One region of the Synechococcus sp. RC10A2 genome, then DNA from elsewhere that is predicted to be linked to it. Evidence: riboswitches for the same ligand, from Rfam matches in the RefSeq annotation. Region 1 holds a riboswitch; each other region holds the start of a gene.
What was found. Region 1 has a riboswitch for cobalamin ahead of NW848_RS15630 (TonB-dependent receptor). Riboswitches for the same ligand answer to the same signal wherever they lie in the genome.
Positions count from the first base shown of each region.

Region 1 (5,317 bases):
GGCGTAGGCCCCGCTTTTAAAATCGGGCTTTTTTCCTGGCTGAGCCGGAGAAGCCGTCTGCAGGGATCCCACAAACAAGAGGGCGCGGTAGAGATCGGCGCCGCGCAGGTCGGCATTGCGCAGGTTGGCCCCGCAGAGGTTGGTGTGGCTGAGGTCGCAATCCCGCAGGTTGGCTCTTTCCAGGCTGGCCTCGCTGAAGTCCACCCCCCGCAGCAGGGTGCCATGCAGGTCGGCCCCTTCCAGCATGGTGCCCAGATTCACCACCCGGATCCCGTTGAGGCGATCCCGCTGGTAGCCGCCTTTGCCGTCCAGGATGGGCCGGCCCAGGTGTTCGTCGCGGCGCAGGGGGCTAAGCAAGTTAGCGGTGGAGAGGAAGCGCAGGATCTTGGCTTTGCCAAAGCGATCCACGCCGTTGAGGAGCGCCGCCGTGCGCCCGGCCGCAATGGCCCGCTCCAGGGGCCAGTCGTCCAACTGCCCGTCAGGGGAGAGAACCAGGTTGGAGATGCCCTCGAAGTAGGCGTCGATGGTCTGCTGCTGGGTGATGATGTTCTGCTGGATGGTGAGGTCGCGGGAGATGACGTACTGCCGCCAGGCGATGTAGGCGGCCAGGAGGGCGATCAGGATCTGACCTGTAGCCCCGAACACCTCGCCCAAAGCCCCGATGGCCTCCCAGCTCAGGGATCCCAGGGCCGAGAAGGCTCCACTCCAGACCAATCCTCCCATCACCGCCAAGCCGAGAGCTGCTGCCGCCCACCCCAGGCTGGGCCAGGTGGTCAGCCACTGCCAGAGGTCGCGCCCGATCTGCACCCAGAGCGGCTGCCCCCACCAGCCGGCCAGGCCCAGCCAAGCCAGCACCGCCCCCCAGCCCAGGGCCGGCTGCCCTGCCCACTGGCCCAGCAGCAGCAGCAGGGCTGGGATCCCCAACAACAGCAGGTTGAGCAGGGGGCGCCCAGACGAGAGGGAAGCCAGCGGCAACTCTTGGGAGGAGCCTTCGCGGGCAAGGGCTTCGTCGGTCATGGCAAGGGTATACTCTAGGGGTAGCGTTGGATCTACAAAAAGAAGCCTGCGTCAGTCCGTATTTGGAGTTGGGGAAGAGGGCAGGATCCTGCCTGTCAGGTTTGGTAGGATAGCCTCGACCCTCCTTCCTTGTCTGGCCCAGCCTGGTGTGGGGATGACTCCTATGATCTCTTCCTTATCGTTCATCCGTCTGCAGAAATCCGGCGAACACCAATTTACAGCAGTCCTGCCTGACTTGCGGTTGCAGCGTCACGGCTCCGCGACGCTGACGCGACTGGCCACCTCTTTGCTGTTGAGCACCAGCTTACTGCTGGCGGCAGGAAGGGATCCCAGTTGGGCGCAAACTTCCCTGGACACCGGCCTTTTGGAGAAGCAGGCCCTGCCCCAAGCGCCGCCGCTGCCGGACGACCGCCCCGCCATTTTTGTGGATGCCGCCAATGGCAGCGATACCCAAGGGGATGGATCCCGCAACAACCCCTTCAAGACCATCACCCATGCCATCAGCCGGGCGCCAGCCGGCAGCATCATCCAGCTTCTGCCGGGGGTGTACAGCGCAGAAAGCGGCGAAGTCTTCCCCATCCGCCTCAAGGCCGGCCTTATCTTGCGCGGGGACGAGTCCACCTTGGGAGAGGGCTACCTGATCGATGGCGGCGGCACCTACATGAGCCCGACCTTGGCCCGGCAAAACGTTGCCCTGCTGGCAGAGACCGGCTCAGAGGTGCGGGGGGTTACCCTGCGCAACCAGGGTCGGCGCGGCTACGCCCTCTGGGTAGAATCGGCTTCCCCACGCATTCTCAACAACAGCTTTGTGGGCAGCATCCACGACGGCATTTTCATCGCCGGCGCCTCCAACCCCTGGATAGAAGGCAACCGCTTCTACAAAAACGGGGCCAACGGCATCTCCGTCTTGGGCACCTCCCAGCCCACCATTGTCAACAACCTCTTCCAAGAGACCGGCTTTGGCCTCACCATCGACCAGCGCTCGGCGCCGATTGTGCGCAACAACCGCATCCTGCAAAACCGCACCGGCATTGTGGTCGGCGGCAGCGCCCGTCCCATCCTGCGCAACAATCTCATTGCCCGCAACCTGGAGACTGGCCTGACAGCTATCACCACCGCCCAGCCAGATTTGGGCACGGCTTCGGATCCGGGCAACAACATTTTTGAGGGCAACGGCCAGTACGACATCCTCAACGCCACCCGCAGTCTGCGCCTCAACGCCAACGGCAACCAACTGGCAGGCAAAACCAAAGGGGAACTGGATCTGGCCGGCCAGACCACGGTGGCTGCGCTGCCCAGCAACGCCCCGCCACCCATTGCGGCAGGCGGCTTGACGCTGCCCACAACTCCGCAGGCCGAGCCTCCGGCTCCCAGCAGGGATCCCCAGCCGGCGGCGGCCTCTCCCACCTTGCCGGTGGTGACGGTGCCCCAATCGACTGCCCCCGTTCCCCCTCCTGCAGCGGGATCGGGAGGGCGCATTTTGCCCAGTGCCCCCCCTCAGCCGGCAGGCGCTCAACCCCAGGAGTTTGTTGCCGTCCCCTTCACCCCCGATGGCTCCACCACGCCTGCCCAACCGGTTGAGCCTGCTCCTGCCACTCCCGTCCGCCAGCAATCTGTGGCTCCTCTCACGGATATTACTACCCTCCTGCCACCCCCGGCTCGCCGACAAGCGGGCAGCAGCCCAACAACCCCCCCTGTTCCCGTTGCCGCGGCTCCAGAACCGGCGGTAGCCCCAGCAGAGTCGGCCACCCGCTTTCGTGTGCTGGTGACCCCCAAGGGCAGCGACGATTTGCAGCGGCTGCGGCAGCTCGTCCCCGAAGCGGTGGAGACCGTGTTCAACGGCAGGAGGGTGCTGCAGGCCGGCCTCTACGACAGCCGCAGCCAGGCCCAGTCAGTCTTGGATCGGCTGTTGGACGCCGGCTTTGACGCGGTGGCGGAGATGATCTTCCGTTGACCTCACTGCCCAGGGATCCCCCCCGGCAGGATAGGAACTCCCCAGCAGGGAATGTATGATGCCTAGCACGGCTTTTTCCAGAGCAATGGGGAGGAAAGCCGTGCCGTCAGGTTGTCCTGGGGATCAGCCAGGGCAAGCAATGGGGAAAGTCCGGTGCAAATCCGGCGCTGTGCCGCAACTGTGATGGGCTGAGGCCCTCAGTCAGGATGCCCGCCTGCGGCTTTGGCTCAAAGCTTAGCCCTTCCGCGTCGCACGGAAGCAGGAGCAACCGGATGAAAGTAACTGTATGTCTCAGCCTTGGGCTGGGGATCTTGAGTTTGGGGATCCCGGCCTGGGGGCAGGCAATCTTGGATACCGGCCTCAGCGCCGAGATTTTGAATCAACCCGTCACCACCCCGTTTCGCCGTCCCGGCCTGCTGCGAGAGTCTTCCCGCCCAGTCTATGTCATCACCCGCCAGCAGATGCGCCAGCAAGGGGCAAGGACGGTGCAGGAAGCCCTGCGCTACTTGCCCGGGATCCTCAGCGATGGCACAGCGGGAACTCAGTTGGGAGCTCTTAGCTCTCAATTCATGCGAGGGGCGCGAACGGCGCAGGTATTGGTGCTCTTGGATGGCCGCCCTCTCAACGATCTGGGTTTTTTCGGGGGGTTTGACCTCTCGCAAATCACCACCGATGTCGTCGAGCGAATTGAAGTCTCCCCCGGCGGCGGCTCTACCCTGTACGGCTCAGACGCCGTTGGCGGCGTGATCAACATCGTCACGGTGGAGCCGCAGCCAGAAACGGAGACGGTGCTGGAAGCGGCGGTCGGCAGCTACGGTCTCAATGAGCAAGGGATCCAAAGTCGCGGCCAAGCCCAGGATCTGGGCTGGGTGCTCAGCTATCGCCGTCTGCAAAGTAACAACGACTTTCCCTTTGCCATTGAGCGGCTGGGCAAGTCAGGCAGGCGGGAAAACTCGGCGGTGGAGTACCACAACTTGCAGGCCAAGCTCACCTGGCAACTGGCCGAAGATCAAGTCCTAACAGCCAACGCCCTCTACCTCAACAAAGCCTTTCGCGTGCCCGGCAGTGTAGAGTTTCCCTCTCCCGACGCAGAGCAAAACACCAACGATCTGCTGCTGGATCTCAGTTGGCTGTGGACTCAGGAAACAGGATCCCTGCAGGCAAGAGTCTTTTTGGACGATCTCAACTACCGCTTCAGCGCTCCGCAAAGCCAGGGATCCCGCGACGTCATCTTGCGCAATGGCTGGGGATCCCAGCTTCAATATGCTTGGCAGGCCGGCGAAAACCTAGAGGGAGTTTTGGGGGCAGATTATCGCTCTATCTCAGCCCGCAATACGACTTTTTCTTTTGCCAGGGGTTCTGCCAATATCAACTACGACGATACGGTTAACCAGGGGGCCCTGTTTGCCCGCCTGGACTACAGCCCGGATCCCCAGTTCCACCTCGACCTGGGCATCCGTCAGGACTTCAGCAGTTTGGCCAACGGCTCGGCCACCTCGCCGGCTGTGGGGATCCGGTGGGCAGTTGCCGAGGGAACTACCTTGAGGGCCAGCTACGCCGGCAGCTTTCGCACCCCCTTGATCTCGGAATTGTTCTTTCGGCTGCGCGGCTTTTTTGAAGTGGATGGCAACCCCAATCTCCGCCCAGAGCGAGGGGAAAGCTTTGACATTGGCTTAGATCAAGCCTTGGGAGATTTTGGCCTGCTGCGCTTAACTTTTGCCCACAACCGCATCCGCGATGGCATCACCTTTGTCAGCCTTGGGCCGCGCCGGGGAACCTATGAAAATATCGGGCTGGTCGAATATACCGGCCTGGAAGCGGCTTTAGATTTGCGTTTGGGGGAAAACTGGACGCTTTTTGCCAACTACACCCTCAATGATCCCATCATCCGCGCTGCCCTTAACCCGGCCACAGTTGGCAAAGAGCTAGCCTTTGTAGGAGCCGATAGCTTCAATCTAGGCCTAAGCTACCGCCACGAGCAGGGCTGGTACGGCTCGATTTTGGTCCATCACATTGGGAGCTTTTTTACCAACAATGCCAATACGGAATCCCTGCCAGGCTACACCACCGTGGCTCTGCGCGGCGGGATCCCGTTGGCTGAGGCCCTGAGCCTAGAGTTGGGGATCGACAACCTGCTGGATGAGCAGTATGAAGTTTTCCCCGGCTATCCCGGAGTTGGCCGCACGCTGAGGGTGAACTTGCGGGGGCAATTTTAGCGATATCCCAGGCTGTTTTTAACTCTCCGGCTGACCACTTTTAGCGAGAACTTTCCAAGTTGATTGTCTGCTTTACGGTTTAGTTTGGATGCAACTTATGGCGATCTCAACCAACTCTCTATCTCCTAAC
Region 1 is NZ_JANSHP010000114.1:14,951-20,267, reverse strand. It holds gene NW848_RS15640 (pentapeptide repeat-containing protein) at 1-1,017, opposite strand, end outside; gene NW848_RS15635 (DUF1565 domain-containing protein) at 1,181-2,971, shown strand; cobalamin riboswitch at 3,063-3,204, shown strand; gene NW848_RS15630 (TonB-dependent receptor) at 3,244-5,187, shown strand; gene NW848_RS15625 (DUF1636 domain-containing protein) at 5,285-5,317, shown strand, end outside.

Region 2 (5,317 bases), on a different contig from region 1:
GAAAATATACCCCGCGTAGCGGAAGTTCGGAAGCGGGCAGACCGGTCTGCCAAGCTGACCAAACGCCTGTACGACATCAAATGCCTGCCGATCGGAGGGGCATATCACGATGTCGATGTTCTTCTTGTAGGCGTAAATGGCATGGTACACGGTAAAGAGACAGCGCTGGTTGTTCTCAATGGTCTCGTAGAGGCTCATCGGGAACCGCTCGTCGTAGTCCTGAATGTATTGCATGACGGCGAGCCCGATTTGCTTCATGTTGTTGGTACACTGGGTCTGCCGCGCCTTCTCGCGCGCCTGCGCAAACACAGGGAACAGAATCGCCGCGAGAATCGCGATAATCGCAATCACGACCAGCAACTCAATCAGGGTAAAGCCATGTCGTCTCATAGTGTCTTTTAGATTCGCCGAGAGCTTGTTTTGTTCCTGCCGTGTATGGTGTGGGTTTTTTTACTGGTCATTACCTACTTGCAGGCGTAGGCGTGGCGACTTCGGCGACCGCACGATCCACGGTCAGCGGCTTGTAGTACGGATTGCGCCACACCAGCTTCAACGCGCAGTTCAGCGACTCGTCGTCGCCCTCTAAGTAGTCCACGACGCCGTATTCGGGCATAAAACTCAGTCCCTCGTAGAACACCTGATAAGGATCGTGCAAGGTGTTCACATAGACATCGAGCAGGCGACGCTTGGTGGCACGATCCAGCGCCTCGGGAGTATAACCCTGTGCCTCGACCCACTTGCGGAATCGCGGCAACCTGCCGAAGATAACCGTCTGATACACATGGGAGCGGATAAAGAGCCGCCGATTGGCGATAAACAGCGCGCGCGCTGCCTCCTGCTTCTTCGAAGCAACACTGACCGCATAGAGATACTCGCCCAGCGGCGTGTGCGTGCTGCAAGTGCCACCGCCCGTGTCGTGATACCAGTTCTCGCGAATCTGACGCGCATGCAGGTAGATGACCATGCTGTAGCCGTACACGCGCCCGTCATACTCGGCGACCAGGAAGCCCTCTGAGTGATGGCGCAACCACGCTTCAAAATACTCGCGCGTCAGCGCCGCGTTGCCAAACAACTGGTCCAGTTCCTCAATCCGATCCAAATCGGCGTGATCCGCCTGCCGTATCGTGAATAAACCTACAGGAATCATGACTGACCTCCTTCGGAAAAATTTCAAGAGGGTTACTCTGTGCGTGGCGGGACGAGCCGGAAATGTCCTTTCGTCGGCAACTACTCGCTGAAATTGCGCTTGCCTATAATATACCCCAATTCGCGTCGAATCGAGCGACGAAAACGCCCAATACTGTGCGATCTGCTGGTGTGTGAAGGGGATTCGGGTGGAATAACCTATGCTTTTCCCCTTCACGCCCTCGTTGGTGAAAAAGTGGGCTATAATAGGGTGGGTGAGCGCACGATGGAAGCGCACTGTGAATATCTATCGACAGATGACTTGGTGCTGCGGGCGCAGCAAGGGGACGAGCGCGCGGCGGAGCAGGTGCTGGCGCTGTTCCGCCCGCTGGCGCAGAACCTCGCAGGGCGGTTCTATATGCCCAGTTGTGATCCCGAAGATGTGTATCAGGTCGCTTTGATTGGTCTGTGGCGCGCGGTGCAGTGTTTTGACCCCCAGCGTAAGGCGGGGTTTGCGGCGTTCGCGCGGGTGTGCATTCGTCGACAGATTCTGTCGGAGCTAAAGCGTGCGCAGCGATGGGCAGCGCCAATCGTGAGCCTTTCGGAAGAGGGGGATGGACGCTCGTGGCTGGAGCAGGTGCCTGACCCGCGCCAGAACCTGTATGAGCAGCTGAGTGAGCGGGAGACAGCGCAACGGCGGCGCGAGTTCCTGGCGACGCGCCTCAGCCCGCTGGAAGCGCAAGTGGTCGCCTTGTATCGGCAGCACCTTACCTACCGAGAGATTGCAGCGCGAATCGGATGCTCGCCGAAAGCGGTGGACAACGCGCTGGCTCGAATCAAGCGCAAGGCGTACCGCCACACTTGCGAAAGCCGCTGAACCGCGCCTACTCACGAATCGCCCACACGACGCGCATTATCCCCGCGTAGTCGCAGACGATTCGTGGCTGCCGAAAGCCCCACGCGGGCAGCCGTTCGGCTAACAGGGGAGCCAGGCGCGGGCTGGTTTCGAATGCAAGGAGACCGCCCGCGCGCAACGCACACCGCGCGCCCCGCGCAATGCGGCGGTAGGGGCGCAACGGGTCATCGGCAGGCGTCAGCAGTGCGCTCTTCGGCTCGTAGCGCGTGATTTCGGGCTGCAGCGCGTCCCACTCGTCGGGCAGCACATAGGGCGGGTTGCTCAGCACCGCGTCCACAGAGCCTGCGCGCAGTCCATGCAGCCAGTCGCTTTGGATTAGCAGCAGGCGCGATTCCAGCCCCAGTCTCCGCCGATTCGCCTGCGCCCAGCGGAGCGCGCGGCGGCTACGCTCAATGCCGATGCCCAGCCAGTGCGGCGCGTGCATCAGGCAGGCAAGCGCGATTGTGCCCGTGCCTGCGCCTGCATCTACGAGGATTGGTGAGCAAGCGACCCCCTCCTTGAGGTTCCCCCTGCTTGCAGGGGGAACCGAGTCGGGCTGGTTCCCCTCGCGAAGCGGGGGGAACCTTAAGGAGGGGGGTAGATTAGCCGCCCATCCCAAAAACACCTCCACCAGCAACTCCGTTTCGGGGCGTGGGATAAGTGCGCCGCGCCCGACCATAAGTTCCAGCCCGTAAAACCACACGCGGCGCGTGATGTACGCCAGCGGCTCACGCGCTGCGCGGCGGCGTACCCAGCTATGCAGTCGCCGCGCGTGCCGCGCTGAAAGGAGCGCGTCAGGATGTGCTATTAGCTGCGCACGCTCCCAGCCGAGGCACGCTGCGACCAACGCCTGCGCCTCGCGCAGCGGCTCTGGTAGCCCTACCGCCTGCAACTGCGCCCCCGCCCACTCGAGGGCTTCGCGAACCGTCATCGGAGTCGGTATAATACCTGCGCTTTCGGCAAACGAGTTCGCGGCGGCTGAATGCACGGGAAGTCGGTGCAAATCCGACGCTGACGCGCAGCGGTAACTGGGGACGAACGCGACATATTGCCACTGGCTTCGGCTGGGAAGGCGTCGTTAGTAGGATGATCCAGAAGCCCGAAGACCGATTCAGCCGTATCTCGCTCGTTTCGCCTCGCGGGTTGGGCGAAAGAGCGCGCGCACGCATGTGCCTGCGGCTGGAGGCGTCCAGCTGGCAGCAACTGCGGCGCAAGCCTTCGTCCCGACCACAGAGCGCAACGCTTATGTGGAGGGATGAAATGATGCAACAGACACGGTACGCGAGCCGCGCACGCGGCTTCACACTGATTGAGCTGTTGGTCGTGATAGCGATCATCGCCATTCTGGCGGCGATCTTGTTCCCCGTGTTTGCCCAAGCGCGCGAGAAAGCGCGTCAGACCGCGTGTTTGAGCAACTTGCGCCAAATCGGAACTGCAGGCTTGATGTACGCCCAAGACTACGACGAGCGGCTGTTCCCGATTGCCTACGACGACTGGTCGCACTACTGGTGGGGCTATGTCGACCGCCAGAACCAGCGGCTGGACACGCAGCGCAGTTTCCTGTATCCGTACATGCGCAACACGGAGATTCAGGCGTGCCCGTCGTTCCGCGAGAGCCGCGCCTACCAGTACGGGCTTTTGGGCTACGGCTACAACTATGTCTATCTTAGCCCGATGCGCCCCCCGAACTACACGCCGATCGCGGTTGCGCTGGCGCAGATTAACAGCCCTGTCGAGACCGCGTGGCTGGCGGATGTGGCGCAGTGGCGCACTTGGGGCGCAGGTGCGCCTGTATTCGAAGGCACGGGCTTCCTCGAACCGCCCTCCTACAATAACCCCACCTTCCACGGGCGGCACAATCAGATGGGGGTCGTGCTGTGGTGCGACGGGCACGCGAAGGTGTTCAAGCCCGTGCTGCGCACAGAAGCCGCCTACGAGCCGCACCGTCGCTACAACTTAGGCAACATCGACCGCGATGGCAACCCCCAGACCGACGAGCTGATGGGCTTGGAGTAACGGCTACTCCAGTTCCCAGCGGTCGTTGCGGCGTGTGAGTGTCAGTAGTGTCGCGCCCTTGCAGAACGGGGGCGCATGGCTGAGCCACACGCCGCCCACTTGCTCTGGGGTCTCGGTCGGCGTGTGGGAATGCCCGCCGAGAATCACATCCAGTTCGGGGCACGCCTCTGCTAGCAGGCGGTCGTGCTGGACGCCAAGGTGCGTGAGCGCAATCAACAGGTCGGTTTCGGGGCGCAGGTGTTGTACCCACTGGCGCGCGGTCTCCAGCGGCGGGTCGAACAGGTACGCGCTGAGCGCGGCGACCTTCATGCGTGGGGTGATCATCGGCACGGTCAGCCCCAGCACAGCGACGCGTACGCCACGATGCTCCGTGCGCCAGACAGGTTGCACAGGCATCGGCGCGTCGGGATACTTGGGGCGCAGGTTGGCGCACAGCAGCGGGCAGGGCGCGCCCTGCGTCTTCGCCCGAAAGCCTGCCGTCGTTAGGTGGAACTCGCGGTTGCCGATGGTCATCGCGTTGTAGCCCGCCGCGCGCATCCAGTCCCACGCTGCTTCGGGACGCAACGGCACAGCGACATTCCCCGCGCGGATGGCGTCGCCCGAATCGAGCAGAAGCGCGTCATGCTGGGCTTTCAGGGCGCGCAGGTGGCTCACGAACGCCTCGTTCCAGCGGTTGTGGGCGTCGCTGGTGTGCAGCAGCGCGAGTCTCATCGGCAAGCGTCCATCCACTCCCGCACGACGGCGACGGGGTTGTCGGCGCGCATCAGCGTCTCGCCCACCAGCAGCGCGTCGACGCCCGCTGCGTGCAGTCGCTGCACATCGTCGGCGGTCTCTATCCCACTCTCGCTCACACGCGTGATCCCCTCGGGGAAGTAGCGCAGCAGGCGCAGAGTGGTGTCCAGCGACACTTCGAACGTGCGCAGGTCGCGGTTGTTGACGCCAATCAGCGTCGCGCCCGACTCGACGGCGGTCTCCAACTCCCACTCGTCATGCACTTCCACGAGGGCGTCCATCCCCAGCGATTCGGCGAGGGCGCGCAGGTCGTGCAGTTGCGCAGGGTCAGGCACAGCAGCGACAATCAGCAGAATCGCATCTGCGCCCAGCACGCGGCTCTCGTAGACTTGGTACGCATCAATCAGGAAATCCTTACGCAAGGCAGGCAGGGGAACCTGCTCGCGGACGCGGGGTAGGTATTCGGGCTTGCCCTGAAAGTAGGGTTCGTCGGTCAATATGCTTAGCGCGTCCGCGCCTGCTTCGTGATACTGCGCCGCAATCTGCAGC
Region 2 is NZ_JANSHP010000097.1:24,734-30,050, forward strand. It holds gene NW848_RS13220 (DUF1559 domain-containing protein) at 1-390, opposite strand, end outside; gene NW848_RS13225 (hypothetical protein) at 461-1,027, opposite strand; gene NW848_RS13230 (sigma-70 family RNA polymerase sigma factor) at 1,412-2,002, shown strand; gene prmC (peptide chain release factor N(5)-glutamine methyltransferase) at 2,010-2,951, opposite strand; cobalamin riboswitch at 3,007-3,129, shown strand; gene NW848_RS13240 (type II secretion system protein) at 3,281-4,036, shown strand; gene NW848_RS13245 (metallophosphoesterase) at 4,040-4,747, opposite strand; gene trpC (indole-3-glycerol phosphate synthase TrpC) at 4,744-5,317, opposite strand, start outside.
Region 2: it holds a riboswitch for cobalamin, as region 1 does, so the genes downstream of both, NW848_RS13240 (type II secretion system protein) here and NW848_RS15630 (TonB-dependent receptor) in region 1, are expected to answer to the same signal.

Region 3 (5,317 bases), on a different contig from region 1:
GCGCCAGATCAAGTTGGCCATTGAGCAGGCGGCCCAGGCGAGGGCGGGAGCTTGTGTGGAGCTGTTGATGCTCCTGCGGTTGTTGGAGGATCTGCACCGCACGATTTTGGAGGGGGCCTTCCGAGAGTCTTTGCCCAACACCCGGCAAGAGCTCTATCGGGTGCTTCAGGATTTGGAGGAAGCAGGCGACTGGCCCTATTTGCCTCGTCTGCATATTCAAGCGCTGATGCAACGGCTAAAAGATTGGCCGCAGGGATCCCTGTCGGTGCCGCCTACCCCTCGTTCTGGGGGAGTTGCGGAAGTGGTGGAAAGCCCTAGCCGCTCCGAGTCTTGAGGTTTTGCTTTTTTCTCCCGAATGGCCGAGTATTTTAAGCTCCATCCACAGCATCCCCAGGCCCGTTCCATCCAACGGATTGCAGCCGCTCTGCGGGAAGGGGCGGTCATGCTTTACCCCACCGATACGGTCTATGCCATTGGCTGCGATGTCACCCACAAGCAGGCGGTGGAGCGGGTAAGGCGTCTCAAGCGGCTTTCCAACGACAAGCCCCTCACCTTTTTGTGCCCTTCGCTTTCCCAAATTGCCCAGTATGCCCAAGTGAGCGATCCCGCCTATCGGCTGATGCGGCGGCTGATCCCGGGCCCGTTTACGTTTTTGCTGCCGGCCACCAAGCTGGTGCCCAAGTTGGTCATGGATCCCAAGCGGAAAACCACCGGCATCCGCGTGCCCGATTCGGCCATCTGTCAGGCGCTGTTGGCCGAGCTGGGCAATCCCATCGTCTCCACCTCGGCCAAGCTGGGCGGGGATCCCGTCGGCTCTTTGGAGGTGGGTTTTGACTCTGCTGGGGATTGGGAAGAGGGGGGAATCTTTACCGCCGAGGAAATGCGACAGTTGGAGAAACAGGTGGATTTGGTGCTGGATGACGAGGCTCCCTATCGGGCCCAGGTCTCGACGGTGATCGATCTCACGGGGCCGGAGCCGCTGCTGGTGCGGGCCGGCTTGGGGTACGAGCAGGTGGCGGATCTAATAAATCTAAATCTGAAGCCGGTGGAAGCGGAGGGTTGAGGGCAGAGGGATCCCGTGTTCTCTAGAATAGGGCCGGTGCCTGTGGAGTGTGCCCATGCCTGAGTCTTTGGCTGAGCAAAAGCTGGCCCTGTTGCGCCTGCTGGAGGGGGCTGACCGAGGCCGGAAGGTTTCCCCTGACCAGAAAGCCCAGATCTTGTCTCACATTGCTGCTTTGGAGGCGCTCAACCCCACCCCCAGGCCAACCTCTGTTCCTGAACAGTTGGAGGGGAACTGGCTTACCCTATTTACCACCAGCACAGACCTGCTGCGGCTGGCCCAGTTGCCCCTTCTGACCACCGGCGAGATCTACCAGTGCATTCGGGCCAAAGCTGGGCGGGTCTTTAACGTGGCGGAGATCCAGGGATCCGGCTGGCTGCAGGCTTGGCTGCCCCGGGGAGTTGTGGCGGTGGCGGCCCGCTTCTACCCAGAGTCGGAATGCCGGGTCAGGGTCATTTTCGAGCGCTTGGTGCTCGGATCCCAGGCCTTGATGAGCTACGAGATCGAGAGTTTTCTCGATTTGCTCGAGCGGGCTCCGGAGCGGATCCCGGCTATTCAAATCGATATCCGCCGCCGCGAGCCAACGGGTTGGCTGGATATCACCTATTTGGATGAAGACTTGCGGCTGGGTCGGGGCAGCGAGGGGAGTGTATTTGTTCTAAAGCGGGTCGGCTAGTCGGAGGATCCAGAGGACTCCGTTTCCGCCCTTTCGTGAGATGGGTTTTGGGTTAGGGTGGAGCTTATTTCCTGGAGAACTTGCAAGGCGCGGTAGGACTCTCGCAAAGTTTGCAGCTCCTGTTGAGTTTGCTCCAGTTGCCGGGCTTTTTGCTCCTGTAAGAAGCGCAGCCTTTGATTTTCGGACGCCGTGCGACGCAGAACGTGCTTGAGTTTCTGCTTCTGCTGCTGAAGCCGAGTCCGCCTCACCTCCAACTGCTGCAGTTGGATTTCTTGGAGTTCCAGTTCTATTTTCAGAGTGGCGACCTGCATCTGGAGTTGGCGAAGTTTTTGGTTGAGCTCTGGCTCTGGTGTGGGTTTTGCCGACTCAGGGCTTGGGGAAGAAGGTGATGACAATTCTTGTAGGGGCTGCAACTGTTGGGCCTTGGCCTGCGAAGCTTGATCCTGGTGCTGCTCGCCCTGCAGTCTTACTTGAGTGTGTTCGCTTACTTCGGTTTCAGTTTCCGTCTGCTGCTCAGCTTGATCAAGAATTTGTCGATCGCGGATCTGGGTTCGAGGATCCTCGTCAACCGACTGCAAAGGGAGAGAATCCTCCTCGGGTTGCCGAGGGTTGCCGCCATAATCGGCGGGATCAAAGGGAGACAGAGCCGCTACCAGCGAGGCCCGAAAATCAGTCCAGGAGCCCGACTGCAGACCCATCTGAACCACCCGCCAGGCCCCATAGGAGGCCCCAATTGCAGCCAGGAGCCCAGGGATCCCGGCCAAGGACAGGGAAACCTTGGGCAGGGTCGGCAGGATCTGATCCAGCAGGCCCACCACCAACGCGAAGACAAAGATCCCGCTCCCCGCGGCAGCGGCACCTGAGACCCAAGAGGAGCGGGAGAACATCATCGTTTCTGTTTTTTCGCTAGCAGAACCACCGGAGCAGGAGAACCAGAGGTCAGGTTCACAGATCGCCTGCCTGCATCTCAGTTTATCCCGCCGGCAGCCTCTGTTTCTCGCTTAGGGCACTTGCCAAGCCCGCTGGTGGTAGCTCTGCAATTCGGCCCAGGGATCCGCTGCTGCTGCGGGGGTATGGCCGTGGTTGTGGTGATGGTGAGAGTGATGGTGATGGGATCCGTGCCCATGGGAGTCATGGTCATGGTGATGAGTATGCCCCGCTCCCAGCTCTGCGCTCACCGCCAGGCGAAACTTGCAGAGGTGGCAGTTCATCAGGGTTTGGCCCTGGAGAGCTTCCTGCTCCAGTTGCTGCAGGCTGTGCAGCACCGCGTCCACAAGGCCCAATTCCGGCAGCATCAGCCAGTCGATCTCGGGGTATTGGCGTCGCCGTTCTTGCACCGCCGCCTCGATTTTTTTCACCAGCACCCCTGTAAAGAGAAAATAGGGCAGCACAACCACCCGGCGCGGCTGCCAAGAGAGGGCCCGCTCCAATCCCACGGGCAGGCGGGGATGGGTAATGCCGATAAAGCAAGTTTCCACAGCGGCAAACCCAGATCCTTCCCAAAGCAGCCGAGCCAGTTTACAGGCTTCGGCATTGGCCTCGGGATCGCTGGAGCCGCGACCCACAAACAGGAGCACGGTTTCTGCTTCTGGGATCCGCTGCGGTTGGGCGGCCATCAAAGCGGCCAATCGGTCTCGCAGCAGTTGCAGGATCTCGATGCGGATCCCCAACGGCCCACCGTAATGAATGCGCAACTGGGGATAGAGGGCCTGCAGGCGATCCAGTTCCATCGTCACATCGAACTTGTTGTGGCGCGCCCCAAAAAGCAGCAGCGGCAGGGCCACGATCTCCTGCCACCCTTGGGCCAAGCATTGTTCCACCCCCTGGGCAATACTGGGCTGGGCTAGCTCCAAAAAGCAGGAGATCACCGGCCGATGGGGGGTGAGGGATTGATAAACTTGGGCCAGCTCCAGAAAGGCTTGCTGCCCTTCAGGGTCACGGGATCCATGGCCGATGAGCAACAGGGGCAAGGCAGGAGAAGAAAACTGCCCAACCGCACGGGGAGGGGAAAAACTGAGGACATCCAACACAAAAAACTCCGTTCCTTGTGAATCGCAAGGGGTACAGGACAACGGCAGGTGGGTGTTCTGGCTGAGGGAGGGATCCCATCACAGTTGCGTCACAGTGGCGGACTTGCACCGCACTTTCCCCAGTCTGCCTGAGCCTTTTAGGTTAGCTTGCCGCTTGTCGTTCACCAAGCCCCCTGGGGGGGATGTCCTTGTCTGCCAGAAGATAGCCCTGAGGCATGAGCGGTACGGCAGACTCATGCTCAAAGGGCAGCAAAACTGTTGCCGCGCTAATCCCCCTTGCCCCTGGGAGAGGGCCTAACGCCGGCCTGCCGGTCTGTGGGCTCGAAAGTGTCGCAGGCGCAGGGCATTGGCGACCACCGAAACGGAACTCAGGGCCATGGCTGCCCCCGCCAGCATGGGGTTGAGCAGCCAACCGGTGAAGGGGTAGAGCGCCCCGGCGGCAATCGGGATCCCGAGCGTGTTGTAGATAAAGGCGAAGAAGAGGTTCTGGCGGATGTTGTTGAGGGTGGCCCGGCTGAGTTGAATGGCTGTGGCGACTCCCCGCAGATCCCCCGACATGAGGGTAATATCGCTGGCGGCCATCGCCACATCCGTACCTGTACCAATGGCGATCCCCACATCAGCTTCTGCCAGAGCCGGAGCATCGTTAATGCCATCTCCCACCATCGCCACCCGCCGTCGCGGTTGTCTTAGGCTGCGTATGTAAGCTGCCTTCTGATCCGGACGGACTTGGGCAATTACCCGCTGAATGCCTGCTTGCCGAGCAACCGCTTGGGCCGTAGTGGGGTTATCCCCGGTTAGCAGGATCACCTCTAGACCCATCTGTTGCAGCTGTTGCACTGCCTCAGGAGAGGTGGGTTTGAGCGGATCGGCAATGGCCAACAGCCCCACCAGACTCTGGGATTGCGCTACGCCGATCACCGTTTTGCCCTGGCTTTCCCAATTCTGAACCCGCTCTGACCAAGAGGGATCCCAGGGGATCCCCATCTCCTGTAGCCAGCTCAGCCGACCGATGCGAATCCACTGATCTTCCACCCAAGCTTCTGCCCCACTGCCTACCCTTGCCTGAAAGTGCCAGGCAGGAGGGATCACAATTTTTTCGGCTTCGGCTTTCTGCACCACCGCCTGGGCCAAAGGATGTTCCGAGTGCCGCTCCACTGCCGCTGCCAGGCGCAACACCGTCAGGGGAGAGGAGCCATTAGCCCAAATATCGGTGACAGTGGGACGACCTTCGGTCAGGGTGCCGGTTTTGTCCAAGACCACCGTGCGCAAGTCGTGGGCCAATTCCAGGCTGTCGGCACTTTTCACCAGGATCCCCAATTCCGCCCCTCGTCCCACGGCCACCAGGATCGAGGTGGGGGTCGCCAACCCCAGCGCGCAAGGGCAGGCGATGATCAGCACCCCAATTGTGTTCACCAAGGCCAGTGTCGGGTTATCGGCCAGCACCCACCAGAGCACAAAAGTTAGAACTGCCACCCCAATCACCGCCGGCACAAACCAGGAGGTGACCCGATCCGCCAACTGTTGAATCGGAGCTTTGGATCCCTGAGC
Region 3 is NZ_JANSHP010000064.1:16,261-21,577, reverse strand. It holds gene NW848_RS08205 (hypothetical protein) at 1-334, shown strand, start outside; gene obgE (GTPase ObgE) at 1-24, shown strand, start outside; gene NW848_RS08200 (L-threonylcarbamoyladenylate synthase) at 356-1,063, shown strand; gene NW848_RS08195 (PAP/fibrillin family protein) at 1,119-1,736, shown strand; gene NW848_RS08190 (hypothetical protein) at 1,733-2,626, opposite strand; gene NW848_RS08185 (sirohydrochlorin chelatase) at 2,738-3,766, opposite strand; cobalamin riboswitch at 3,796-3,932, opposite strand; gene NW848_RS08180 (heavy metal translocating P-type ATPase) at 4,061-5,317, opposite strand, start outside.
Region 3: it holds a riboswitch for cobalamin, as region 1 does, so the genes downstream of both, NW848_RS08185 (sirohydrochlorin chelatase) here and NW848_RS15630 (TonB-dependent receptor) in region 1, are expected to answer to the same signal.